2 regions of the Rhodobacter capsulatus SB 1003 genome follow, and region 2 is predicted to be linked to the other one. Evidence: riboswitches for the same ligand, from Rfam matches in the RefSeq annotation. Region 2 holds a riboswitch; the other holds the start of a gene.
The links. Region 2 has a riboswitch for cobalamin ahead of RCAP_RS13005 (cysteine-rich small domain-containing protein). Riboswitches for the same ligand answer to the same signal wherever they lie in the genome.

Region 1 (5,518 bases), 730 kb from region 2:
TGCTCCAGCTGATCGGCCAGAGCGTCAAGCGTCGTCTCGATCTGCGCGGCGTGATCGAGGCCCGAGGCCCGCCCGCCCATCGCGGTGATCCAATGGCCGCGAAAGCCGTCGGCGCCAAAAAGCCCGTGCAGATAGGTCCCCATCACCCGGCCATCATGCGACACCGCCCCCTCGGGGCGGCCGTCAAGCCGGAACCACGGCTGCGCAAGCCCCGGCCCGGTGGTGCGGCCCATATGCATCTCGTAGCCCGTCAGACCGTGACCGCTGACCGCATCGGTCGCCTGCACCTCGGTCAGCATCTTGTCGCGCGTCATCACGGTTTCCAGATCGAGCAGCCCCAGCCCCTCGGTCTCGCCCGCCGGGCCCTCGATCCCTTCGGGATCGCGCACGACATGGCCAAGCATCTGAAACCCCGCGCAAATCCCGACAACGCGGCCGCCGCGGCGCAGATGCGCGCGGATGTCCACATCCCAGCCCTGCGCGCGCAGCGTGGCCAGCGCGGCGCGGGTGGTTTTTGATCCCGGCAACAGCACCACATCGGCCTCGGGCGGGATCGGCTGGCCATGGCGGACCCAGCGCAGATCGACGCCCGGCTCGGCGCCCAGGGGATCAAGGTCGTCGAAATTCGCCACGCCATCGAGATGCGGCACGGCGACGATCAGCCCCGCGCCGTTGCCCGTCGCGGGACGCTCCAGCGCCAGCGCATCCTCGGCCGGCAGCTGCCCCGCCGCCTCGAACCAGCGCGCGACGCCCAGGAAGGGCCAGCCGGTGATCTCGGTCATGGTCCGGCAGGCCGGTTCGTAAAGCGAGAAATAGCCGCGGAACTTGTTGACCAGAATACCTTTCACCCGCGCCCGCTCGGCGTCGTCATGCAGCATCCAGCTGCCGACGACAGCGGCCAGCGCCCCGCCGCGGTCGTTGTCGGTCAGCAGAACCACCGGCAGATCGGCCTCTTCGGCCAGACGCATGTTGGTGATGTCGCAATGCTTGATCCAGGTCTCGGTCGCCGCCCCCGCGCCTTCGACCAGCACCAGATCGGCCTCGGCGGCGACGCGGCGGTAGCTGTCCATCACCGCGGGCAGCAGGAAGGGTTTCAGATGGTGGTAATGCCGCGCGGGCCAGTTGCCCAGCGCCCGGCCGCGCAGCACCACCTGCGAGCCGACCAGCGCCTGCGGCTTGAGCAGAACCGGGTTCATGTGGATCGAGGGCGCCACCCCGGCGGCGCGGGCCTGCAGCGCCTGTGCCCGGCCGATCTCGCCGCGCCGGGGCTGGCCGTCGGGGCCGGGGGGCAGGTCGCTGTCCACGGTGACGGCGGCATTGTTCGACATGTTCTGCGCCTTGAACGGCGCCACCTTCAGCCCGCGCCTTGCATAGGCGCGGGCCAGCCCGGCAACGAGCAGGCTTTTGCCGACATCGGAACTGGTGCCCTGGATCATCAGCGCCCGGCCGCGCCGCGGCGGCGGCGGGGTCAGCAACGGCAGGTCAAGATCGGGCAGCGGCGGCACCGGATCGTGGTCGGGAAGCGAGAGGGTCATGGCAGCATCCGTTCGGTCGGCAGGCAAGGACGGCGCCGGGGCAGCCCCGGCACCGGAAGGTTCGGCGGGATCAGTGCAGCAGGCCCGGCCCGGCGGTGATCTCGGCGGCGGCGCGCAAGGGGGCGGCCGGGTCCGGGTCAAGCAGCGCCGCCACCGGCACCTCGGGGGCGACATCGCCCCAAAGCCGGGCGCCCGCGGGCGTGGCCCACCAGACCACCGGGCAAAGCCTTGTGCCGCAACACAGGCTGGCGGAGCCGCTGATGTCGAAATCCGCCCCCACCGGCGCCAGCGCAAGCGCCTGGCACAGCCGGTTCAGAAAGACGAGGCCGGGGCGGCAGGGCGCATCGGCATGGCGGCAGGTGCTGCAGCCCAGCACCCGATAGGGGGACAGGCCGGGCGGGGATCCTCCGTCAGCCATGGCGAAGCCCCCCGGGCAACGGACGGCGCCGATGCGCCGGAAAAGGGCCGCGCCGGGCCCCGGGGAAGGTCTTGTCTTTCGGCACCATACCGTTCCTTTGGCAGTGGGCCGGAAAGCGGTAAGGGGACAGGCCCCGGACAGACCGGGGCACCCTGCCTCCGGGCCCGCCGCCCGGGATGGTTTCGGCCTGGCAGGTCTCCTGGCTTGCGGCTCGAACGCCCCTTGCGCCTTCCCGATCCTGCGATCAGTGGCCGTGCTCGGGGCTTGCCGCTTACAGTTGCGGGGGCAGCGCCGGACTTGCACCGGCTTCCCTCTTCGTCCGCGGGATCAGCCGCGGAACCAAGGCCCGGGCAAGATGACCCCACGCCGCGCCACTGTCAACGGTCCGCGACGAAAGCCGCCTGCGGCGAAAACCGCGGACGACGGAAGCCGATTGACGCGGGCGGCGGCGGCTGGCACAACCAAGGCGGGATTGGTTCCCCGTTCATGCGGGGATGAAAAGGGAATGCGGTGCGCCGAACGGCAAACCCGCAGCTGCCCCCGCAACTGTAAGCGGCGAGCGACGGTCGAAGATGCCACTGGGGATGCCCCGGGAAGGCCGACCCGAGCCCGGACCCGCAAGCCAGGAGACCTGCCACCCCCCGGGCCAAGGCCCGGTTTCACCGGACGCCGGGGTGCGCGTCTGGCCCCCGGGGCCCGGCTTTCTGCCCGGCCCTCCGGGGCCACATCCCTTCGTCCTTTCGCGTCTTGCGGCCGGTTGCCCCGGACCGCGCCCCGGAAGGAAACGACCATGTTCTTGCACGGAAACCTGATGGCCGCCGCCCGCGCGCTGCTGTCGATCCCCCGCCCCGCCACGCCGGGGCTGATGGCGCATCTGCCCGAGACGGGCGGCGTCCTGACCCTTGCCCTCGGCGATCCTTTGGGCGGCGGCGCGGTGCTTGACCTTGCCGCGCCGCTTGCGGTGTTTCACCAGCACGGCGCCCGCCGCACCGATCTGACCTCCGGGCTGACGGCGGATCTGCTGCAGGGCGCGGGCAATGCCGCGCGCGCCTGGCGGACCCGGGTCGATCTGTCGGCGCCGGGGCTGCACCGGATCCACGCCGAGGCCCCGGTCGGGCGCGATCCCGAGGGCCGCGGGCTGGTGCAGCATGCGGCCGCCTGTTTCGTCCTGCGCGGCGCCGCGACCGCCACCCCCGAGCCGCTTGGCCTCGCCGTCGAGATCCTGCCCGACCTGCTCTCGCCCGGGTTCCTGCCCGGGATGCGGTTTTCGGCGCGGGTGCTGGCGCAGGGGCATCCGCTGACGGCGACGACGGTGCATCTGGAACGGGTCGGGGCGGAACCCGTCGGCACGCAGGTGCAAGCCCTGCCCGACCACGGGGCGCCGCTCTGGATCGTCGCCGAAACCGACCGCGAGGGCCGGTTCCGGGTCTCGCTGCCCGCGCCCGGGCTTTGGGCGATCACCGCGACGGGGCCGATCGGCTGGTCCGGGCTGCGGCCGGTGCGACATGTCACCACGCTTTGGCAGCGCTTCGGCAGCCCGGGCCAGGGCACGGGAAAGGAGAGCGAAGCCCTTGCAATGGCTTGGGAAACCGCCGCCGTCCGGCCCCCTCACCGCGAAGCCGCCGTGCCGGGGGAGGTCGCCCCGGTGCCGGCGCCCGAACCGCGGCCGCGGGAAAGCACCGCTTGACCTGCGGGGGGATTTCGTCTTGGTTGTGTCCCGTCCAAGTTCCGGCCTGCGGGTCGGATTGAAAGGGAACACGGAACGGCCCCCGGGCCCAGACCGTGGCTGCCCCCGCAACTGTGAGCGGCGAGCGACGTCGACATGCCACTGGGATTTCCCGGGAAGGCCGACGAAGCGAAGACCCGTGAGCCAGGAGACCTGCTTGGACGATCACCCACCCGGGCGCGAGGGGCGCCACGGGAGCGGTCTGTCCGCAGAGGTGAGCTGTCGCCGTCTGCGGAAAGCCCAGCTTTTCCGTGACATCTCTCATGCCGGGCCGTCTTGCCCGAACCGAAGGTCTGTCCGATGCCGCCTCTGTCGCGTCTTGCCCTGCTCTCTGCCGCTTTCGCCTCTGCCGCCGCCCCCGCGCTGGCGCAGGAGGAGATCACCGATCTGGACACGATTTCCGTCACCGCCTCCTCCGAGCCGGTCAAGCTCAGCCGCACCGGCGCGACCGTCACCGTCGTCACCGCCGAAGAGATCGAAAAGGCGCCGCTCGGCTTTGCCGATTACCTCTCCACCCTGCCCGGCATCACGCTGAGCGCGAACGGCGGGCTGGGCACCCAGACCTCGCTGCGGGTGCGCGGCCTGCCCGCCTATTACCTGGGCACCCGGATCGACGGCATCAACGTCACCGATGCCGCGAACCCGCAGGTGTCCTATTCCTTCGGCGGGCTGACCACCGCGGGCCTGTCGCGCATCGAGGTGCTGCGCGGCGCGCAATCGGCGCTTTACGGCTCAGAGGCGGTGGCGGGGGTGATCGACATCACCAGCTGGCGCCCCGAGACCGAGGGCAGCTCGGGCCAGGTCGCGCTTGAGGCGGGGTCGCGGGACACCCGCAGCGGCAGCGCCTCGGTCGGGCTGAAGACGGACCGGACCGAACTGGCGCTGACCGCCAGCCGCACCGTGACCGATGGCATCTCGGCCTATGCGCTGGGCACCGAGAAAGACGGGTTCAACGGCACGCAGATCAACGCCTCTGCCCGCCATGCGCTGACCGAAAGCCTGACGATCGGGGCGGCGGCGCTCGTGCAGGATACCTCTGTCGCCTTTGACAACACCGGCGCCGATGCCGACAACCGGTCCGACAGCCGCCTGCGCGGCGGGCGGGTCTTTGCGCAATTCGACACCGGCGCGGTCTGGCACGAGCTGTCGCTGGCCCGCGCCCGCACCGAACGCGATGTCCACGAATACGGCAGCGACACCCATTTCCTTTCCGACCGCGACACCCTTGCCTATGCCGGTCGCTGGTCGGCGCGGGACACGCTGTCGCTGAACTGGGGCCTTGAACACGGAAAGGACGATTTCTCCGTCGCCTCGTCCTGGTCCACCACGGCGAACGGCATCCGCACCACCGCCGCCTTTGCCGAGGCGCTCTGGTCGCCGCGCGCCGATCTGGACCTGTCGTTTGCGCTGCGCCACGACGATCACAATCTTTTTGGCGGCCATGACAGCGGCCGTCTGGCGCTGGCCTGGCGCCCGGATGCCGACTGGGTCCTGCGCGCCGTCGCCGCCACCGGCTTCCGCGCCCCCTCGCCCTATGAACTCTGGAGCAGCTACGGCAAGCCGACCTTCCAGCCCGAAACCAGCCGCAGCTTCGAAATCGGCGCCGAGCGGATGCTGGCGGGCGGCTCGATCTCGGCGACGCTGTTTGACACCCGGGTCGAGGATCAGATCACCTTCGACAGCAACACCTTTACCTATGTGCAGCAGGCCGGGACCACGAAAAGCAAGGGGATCGAGCTGGCGGGCAAGGCCGCGATCGGGGCGAACTGGTCGCTGTTCGGCGCCTATGCCTATACCGACGTGACGGTGCGGGAGGGCACGGCCGAACGGCGCGGGGCC
Region 2 (5,518 bases):
GAATGTGCCAGACCGGGTTGTCGATCTGCTTCTCGACCGGCTGCGTCGGATAGGCGCGCAGCTGCTGATGGTATTCATCCACCGCTTTCGGGATCACATCCCACCACAGCCGCTTCGCCGTCTTCGGCTTTTGATACATGAAATAGGACAGGCTTTCGGTCGCCGCATAGCTCAGCCATTCGTCGATCGTCAGCCCGTTGCCCTTCGACTTGGAAATCTTCTGCCCCTGATCATCCAGGAACAGCTCATAGGTGAAATGCTCGGGCTTCCTGCCGCCCAAGACCTCGCAAATGCCGTCATAAATCGGCGTGTTGGTCGAATGGTCCTTGCCATACATCTCGAAATCGACATCCAGCGCCGCCCAGCGCATGCCGAAATCGGGCTTCCACTGCAGCTTCACCTTGCCGCCCGTCACCGGCAGCGTCCATTCGCGGCCGTCCTCGTCGTCAAAGGTGATCAGCCCGTTCTTCGCATCGACATGCTTCATCGGCACGTAAAGCACGCGGCCGGTTTCCGGATGGATCGGCAGGAAGCAGGAATAGGTCTGCTGACGTTCTTCGCGCAACGATTTCAGCATGATCGCCATGATCGCGTCATAGCGTTCGGCGCAAAGCATCAGCATCTCGTCGAACTTGCCGGACTTGTAATAATCCGTCGCGCTGGCGAATTCATATTCGAACCCGAACGTGTCCAGAAACCGGCGCAGCATGGCGTTGTTGTGATTGCCGAAGCTGTCGAATTCGCCGAACGGATCGGGCACGGCGGTCAGCGGCTTTTGGATATTCGCGTAAAGCAGCTCCTGCTGCGGCACGTTTTCGGGCACCTTGCGCATGCCGTCCATGTCGTCGGAAAAGCACAAAAGCCGCGTCGGAATGTCCGAGATGATTTCAAACGCGCGGCGGATCATCGTCGTGCGCGCGACCTCGCCAAAGGTGCCGATATGCGGCAGCCCACTCGGGCCATAGCCGGTCTCGAACAGCACATGGCCCTTTTTCGGCGGCGCCTTTTCGTAGCGTTTGAGCACCCGACGCGCTTCCTCGAAAGGCCAGGCTTTGGAGTTCATCGCAGCGTCGCGCAGGGTGGTCATGGTCAAATCCTCATCCGGGCGCCCCATGCGCCTCGCGCCTGACCTATTGAACGGGGCCTGAAACGTCAATAATTCTTGCGGCAGACCCAGAAAAGGAAACGCCCGTGACCGACACCCTGCCCTCGCTTTCGCCGCAAGACGCGCTTGTCGCCGTGATGGTCGCCGTCTCGGCCTCCGACGCGAAGATCCGCACCGCCGAACTGGTCGCCATCGAGCGGATGGTGAACCACATGCCGATCTTTGCCACCTATGACATCGACCGCATCCGCATCGTGGCGCAGACCGTCTATGCGCTCTTCGAGGAAGAGGAAGGCATCGCCGCCCTGTTCGGTCTCGTGCGCGCGGCGCTGCCCAATCATCTTTACGAAACCGCCTATGCGCTGGGCTGCGACGTGGCGGCGGCCGATGGCGTGCTGCACCAGCCCGAGCTGCGCATGCTGGAAGAAATCCGCGACGAGCTGACGATCGACCGGCTGCATGCGGTGGCGATCGAATGGGGGGCGCGGGTGCGCCACGTCACGCTCTGACACCGCCCGATGTCGGCCAAGCGCCCCGACACGCCGCAAAGCCGATTGACACCGCCCCATCGCGCCCCCATCTTCAGCGGGCCTTGGTCCTGCGGCACGCCGCCGCGGGGTAATAGGGAAGCCGGTGCAACTCCGGCGCTGCCCCCGCAACTGTCAGCGGCAAGCCTTCTGCAACACCCACTGGCCCCGGCCGGGAAGGGGCAGCAGGCGCCCGAGCCGCAAGCCAGGAGACCTGCCAGGCCAAAGACCATCCCGGGCGGCGGGCCCGGAGGCATGGACCCCGCTTGCGCGGGCCGCGCCTGTCCGCCCTCGGCCCGACACAACGGAGCGGCCAGGCCATGGAACCGAAAGACACGACAACGAACACCGCCTTCAAGGGCTACACGAACAGCACCTGCCCGTTCCTGCCCTGCCATCCGGGGGTGAAGCGCGCCTTCAACTGCCTGTTTTGCTACTGCCCGCTCATCGCCTATGAATGCCCCGGTCCCTATCAGACCTACACCGACCGCAACGGCTTGACGCGCAAGGATTGTTCCGCCTGCACCCTGCCCCATGACGGCTACGAGCAATCCTGGAACTTCATCCAGAAATGGCTCGACTATCCGCAGCCCTGGTCGGGCAAGCCGCAGACCGAGCCGCCCACCCCGCGCCCCCGTCCGCCGGGGGCAACCGATCAGCCGTAAAGCGTCGCCCAGCGGGTGATGAGCTGGCTCTGCAGCAGTTTCGAACGCCCGACCCAGCCGCGCGAGCCCTCCGCCTGCTCGGCCTCGCGCGATTGCGCCCGCCGCGCCAGATCGCCGGTGAAGATCGCAAAGGTCAGCTCGGTGCCGTCGGGCGCCGTGATATAGCCGGTCAGCGTCGAGACGAAATTCAGCGTCCCGGTCTTCGCATCGACGCGGATCTGCGCGCCCTTGACCTTGCCGCCCGCCTCGTCGCGCAGGTTGAACGGCTTCATCAGGCCCCGCAGCCCGACCTTCGGCCCCAAAAGCGTCACCGCCCTGACCATCTCGATCGGCGCGATCCGGTCATCGCCGCCCAGACCCGAATGATCGACGAACCGCGCCCGCGTGCCGCCCAGCCGCCCGCTCAGCCAGTCGCTCATCGCCGCGCCCGAAGCGCCGCGCGCCGCATTCGCCCCCCGCGCCGCCGAGGCCGTCATCCCCACCGCCTCGGCGGTGATGTTGGTCGAATATTTCATCATCGAGCGCAGGATCTTCGGCAGCGCCTCCGAGGGCTGGCCGACCAGAACCCGCGCCCCCGCAGGCAGCGCCCGCACCGGCTCGGGGGCGGGCAGATCAATGCCGCGCGCCCGCGCCAGCGTCTGGAACACGTCGCCCGCATAGGCCTCGGGCAGCCGCACCGGCAGCCAGCGGCTGCCATCCTTGCCCAGCGCGCTTGCCGCCACCGTCCAATGCTCGCGCCCGCCCGCCTGCCGATACTCGAACAGCGGCGCCTGCCGCGCCACCGCCGCCACATCGGCCGTATAGACCTTGGGCACATGGCGCTCGGAGCGCGCATCCATCGCCAGCGCATAGCCGCCCTTGGCCCGCTTCCATTCGAAATGGACGCGGTTGTAATTCAGGATCAGCCCGGAAATCGCCGGGTTGTAGCCCACATGCACCGGCTGATCGGCCGCGATCGCCTCGGCATAGGGCAGCGCGCCGCCCCAGACCAGAAACCGCCCGCGCACGCCCGTCACCCCCTGTTGCGCCAGCGCCGCCGCCAGATCGGCCAGCCCGTCGGTGCTCAGCGTCGGATCGCCGCCCCCCGCCAGGATCAGATCGCCCTCGACCCGCCCGCCCGAGACCGGCCCCGTCGCCAGCACCCGGGTCTGAAAGCGGAACTGCGGCCCCAGCGTTTCCAGCGCATAAAGCGTGGTGATCGCCTTCGCGGTCGAGGCGGGCGCCATCGGCTTGCCGCCATCGCGCGCCTCCAGCACCAGCCCGCTGCGCGCATCGGCCACCACATAGCCGACATCGCCGCCCAGCCGCGCCGCCGCGATCAGCTCCTCGCCCGACAGCAGTCGCAGCGCCGCACCCTCGGCCCGCAGCACCGCGGGCGTGGCCAGACCGGCCCCCACCCCCAGCATCCCGCCCAGGATCCCCCGCCGCGTCACGTCCATGCCCGTCTCCCTTCCGCTGCGTCCCGCCAATCGCCCCCGGCCCGGATCGCAGACGAGGACAGATCGGACATCGGCATCTGCACGAAACACCAGGCGGGCAAGTCCGCGCAAGCCAGAAGCCGCGCCTGCGCCGCACGAAGCCGTGCGCGTGCGAAGATCCGGGCCGCAAGCGCCTGCCGCGCCACCATCCGATGCCCCGGCCGCGCCAGCACCCCCACCGGCACCGCCGCCAGAATCGACCGCCAGTCCTCCCAGCGGTGGAACTGCGCCAGATTGTCGGCGCCCATCAGCCAGACGAATCGCACGCCCGGATAAAGCGCCTTCAGCCGGGCCAGCGTCTGCGCCGTGTAGCGCGTGCCAAGGCCCGCCTCGAGCCCGGTGACCACCACTTTCGGATCGGGCATCACCCGGCGCGCCCGGGCGATGCGTTGCGCCATCGGCGCCGGGCCGCGGGTCTTCAGCGGATTGCCCGGGCTGACCAGCCACCAGACCTGATCCAGACCGAAGCGGCGCAGCGCCTCGCGGGTGATATGGGCATGCCCGGCGTGGGCCGGGTCGAAAGACCCGCCCAGAAGGCCGATGCTCTGGCCGCGCGTGGCGATCGGAAACCCCTGTCTCATGCCCCTGCCCTACCCGATCGGTCCGGGCTGCGCCACCGGCTTGTGACAGCGCCGCGACAGCCGTTCGGGCCGGCGGTTCAGGTCTGCGACCGCGACCCGAAGCGCAAGGGCGCGATCGTCCAGCGCCCGCGCCCGGCGCGTTTCGATTGATACATCGCCGCATCGGCCTCGGCCATCAGCTCCTCGGCCAGCGCGGGACGGCATTCCAGCGCGATCGCCACCCCGATCGAGGCCGAAATCCGGCAATCCACCCCGTCCAGCCGGATCGGCTCCTCGATCCGGCCGATCAGCCGCTCGGCCATGGCCTCGATCATCGACCGCTCGACCGGGCCGCGCAGCAGGATGATGAATTCGTCGCCGCCCAGCCGCGCCACCAGATCGCCGCGGCGCACCTCGTCGCGCAGCACATGCGCCGCCCGCACCAGCACCGCATCGCCCGCCGCATGGCCCAGGGTGTCGTTGACCTGCTTGAAGAAATCCAGATCGAGATGCAAAAGCGCAAAGTTCCGCCGCCCACGCGTCGCCGATTTGACCGCATGGCCCAGCGCCGCATCGAAGGCACGCCGGTTCGCCAGCCCGGTCAGCGGATCCAGCTGCGCCTCGGTCTCGGCCTCGGCCTTGGCCAGCCGCAGCCGCCCGGTCAGGGCGGTCAGCTCGCCCAGAACCGCCGCCTTCGCCTCGGCCAGAAACAGGAATTCCATCGCCAGATCGGAAGCGGCGAAATCCGCCTCGGTCAGGCCGAAATAGCGCACCGCCTCGGACAGCTGGATGCCAAAGGACAGGTTCACCAGCACATCGGCCTGTTCGCCCGGGCCCAGCGCCACCGCAAGACCGCGCAGGTTGAACATCGGATAGCGCACCAGCGTCATCACCAGCCGCCGCCCGGTCAGCGCGACCTCGCGCCCGGGCTCGACGCCCCGGGCCCGGCGCAGGGTGAAATGGCGGGCGAAATCCGCCCCCTCCGCCCGCTCCGGCCCCTGACCGACGATCCGCGCCAGCGTCGGCCCCATGGCGCGGATCCGCCCGCGCGCATCCAGCCACAGAAACATCGGCATCAGCCGCGCCAGCATCTCGGTGTTCAGCGTCAGCACCGGCTCCGGCGCCGGGACCGACGCGGCCACGGGCAGGATCCGGGTCATGACGCCTCTCCCATCTCGGGGGC

Region 1: another riboswitch for cobalamin. It lies ahead of RCAP_RS16580 (hypothetical protein); the one in region 2 lies ahead of RCAP_RS13005 (cysteine-rich small domain-containing protein).

What each region holds. Positions count from the first base shown of each region.
Region 1 covers NC_014034.1:3,550,301-3,555,818, forward strand. The annotation lists gene RCAP_RS16575 (cobyric acid synthase) at 1-1,535, opposite strand, end outside; gene RCAP_RS16580 (hypothetical protein) at 1,606-1,953, opposite strand; cobalamin riboswitch at 2,126-2,312, opposite strand; cobalamin riboswitch at 2,427-2,590, shown strand; gene RCAP_RS16585 (DUF4198 domain-containing protein) at 2,744-3,640, shown strand; cobalamin riboswitch at 3,660-3,854, shown strand; gene RCAP_RS16590 (TonB-dependent receptor plug domain-containing protein) at 3,980-5,518, shown strand, end outside.
Region 2 covers NC_014034.1:2,816,150-2,821,667, forward strand. The annotation lists gene RCAP_RS12995 (lysine--tRNA ligase) at 1-1,087, opposite strand, end outside; gene RCAP_RS13000 (tellurite resistance TerB family protein) at 1,192-1,614, shown strand; cobalamin riboswitch at 1,682-1,868, shown strand; gene RCAP_RS13005 (cysteine-rich small domain-containing protein) at 1,953-2,297, shown strand; gene dacB (D-alanyl-D-alanine carboxypeptidase/D-alanyl-D-alanine endopeptidase) at 2,288-3,736, opposite strand; gene RCAP_RS13015 (nicotinate-nucleotide adenylyltransferase) at 3,727-4,356, opposite strand; gene RCAP_RS13020 (GGDEF domain-containing protein) at 4,434-5,495, opposite strand; gene RCAP_RS13025 (heme NO-binding domain-containing protein) at 5,492-5,518, opposite strand, start outside.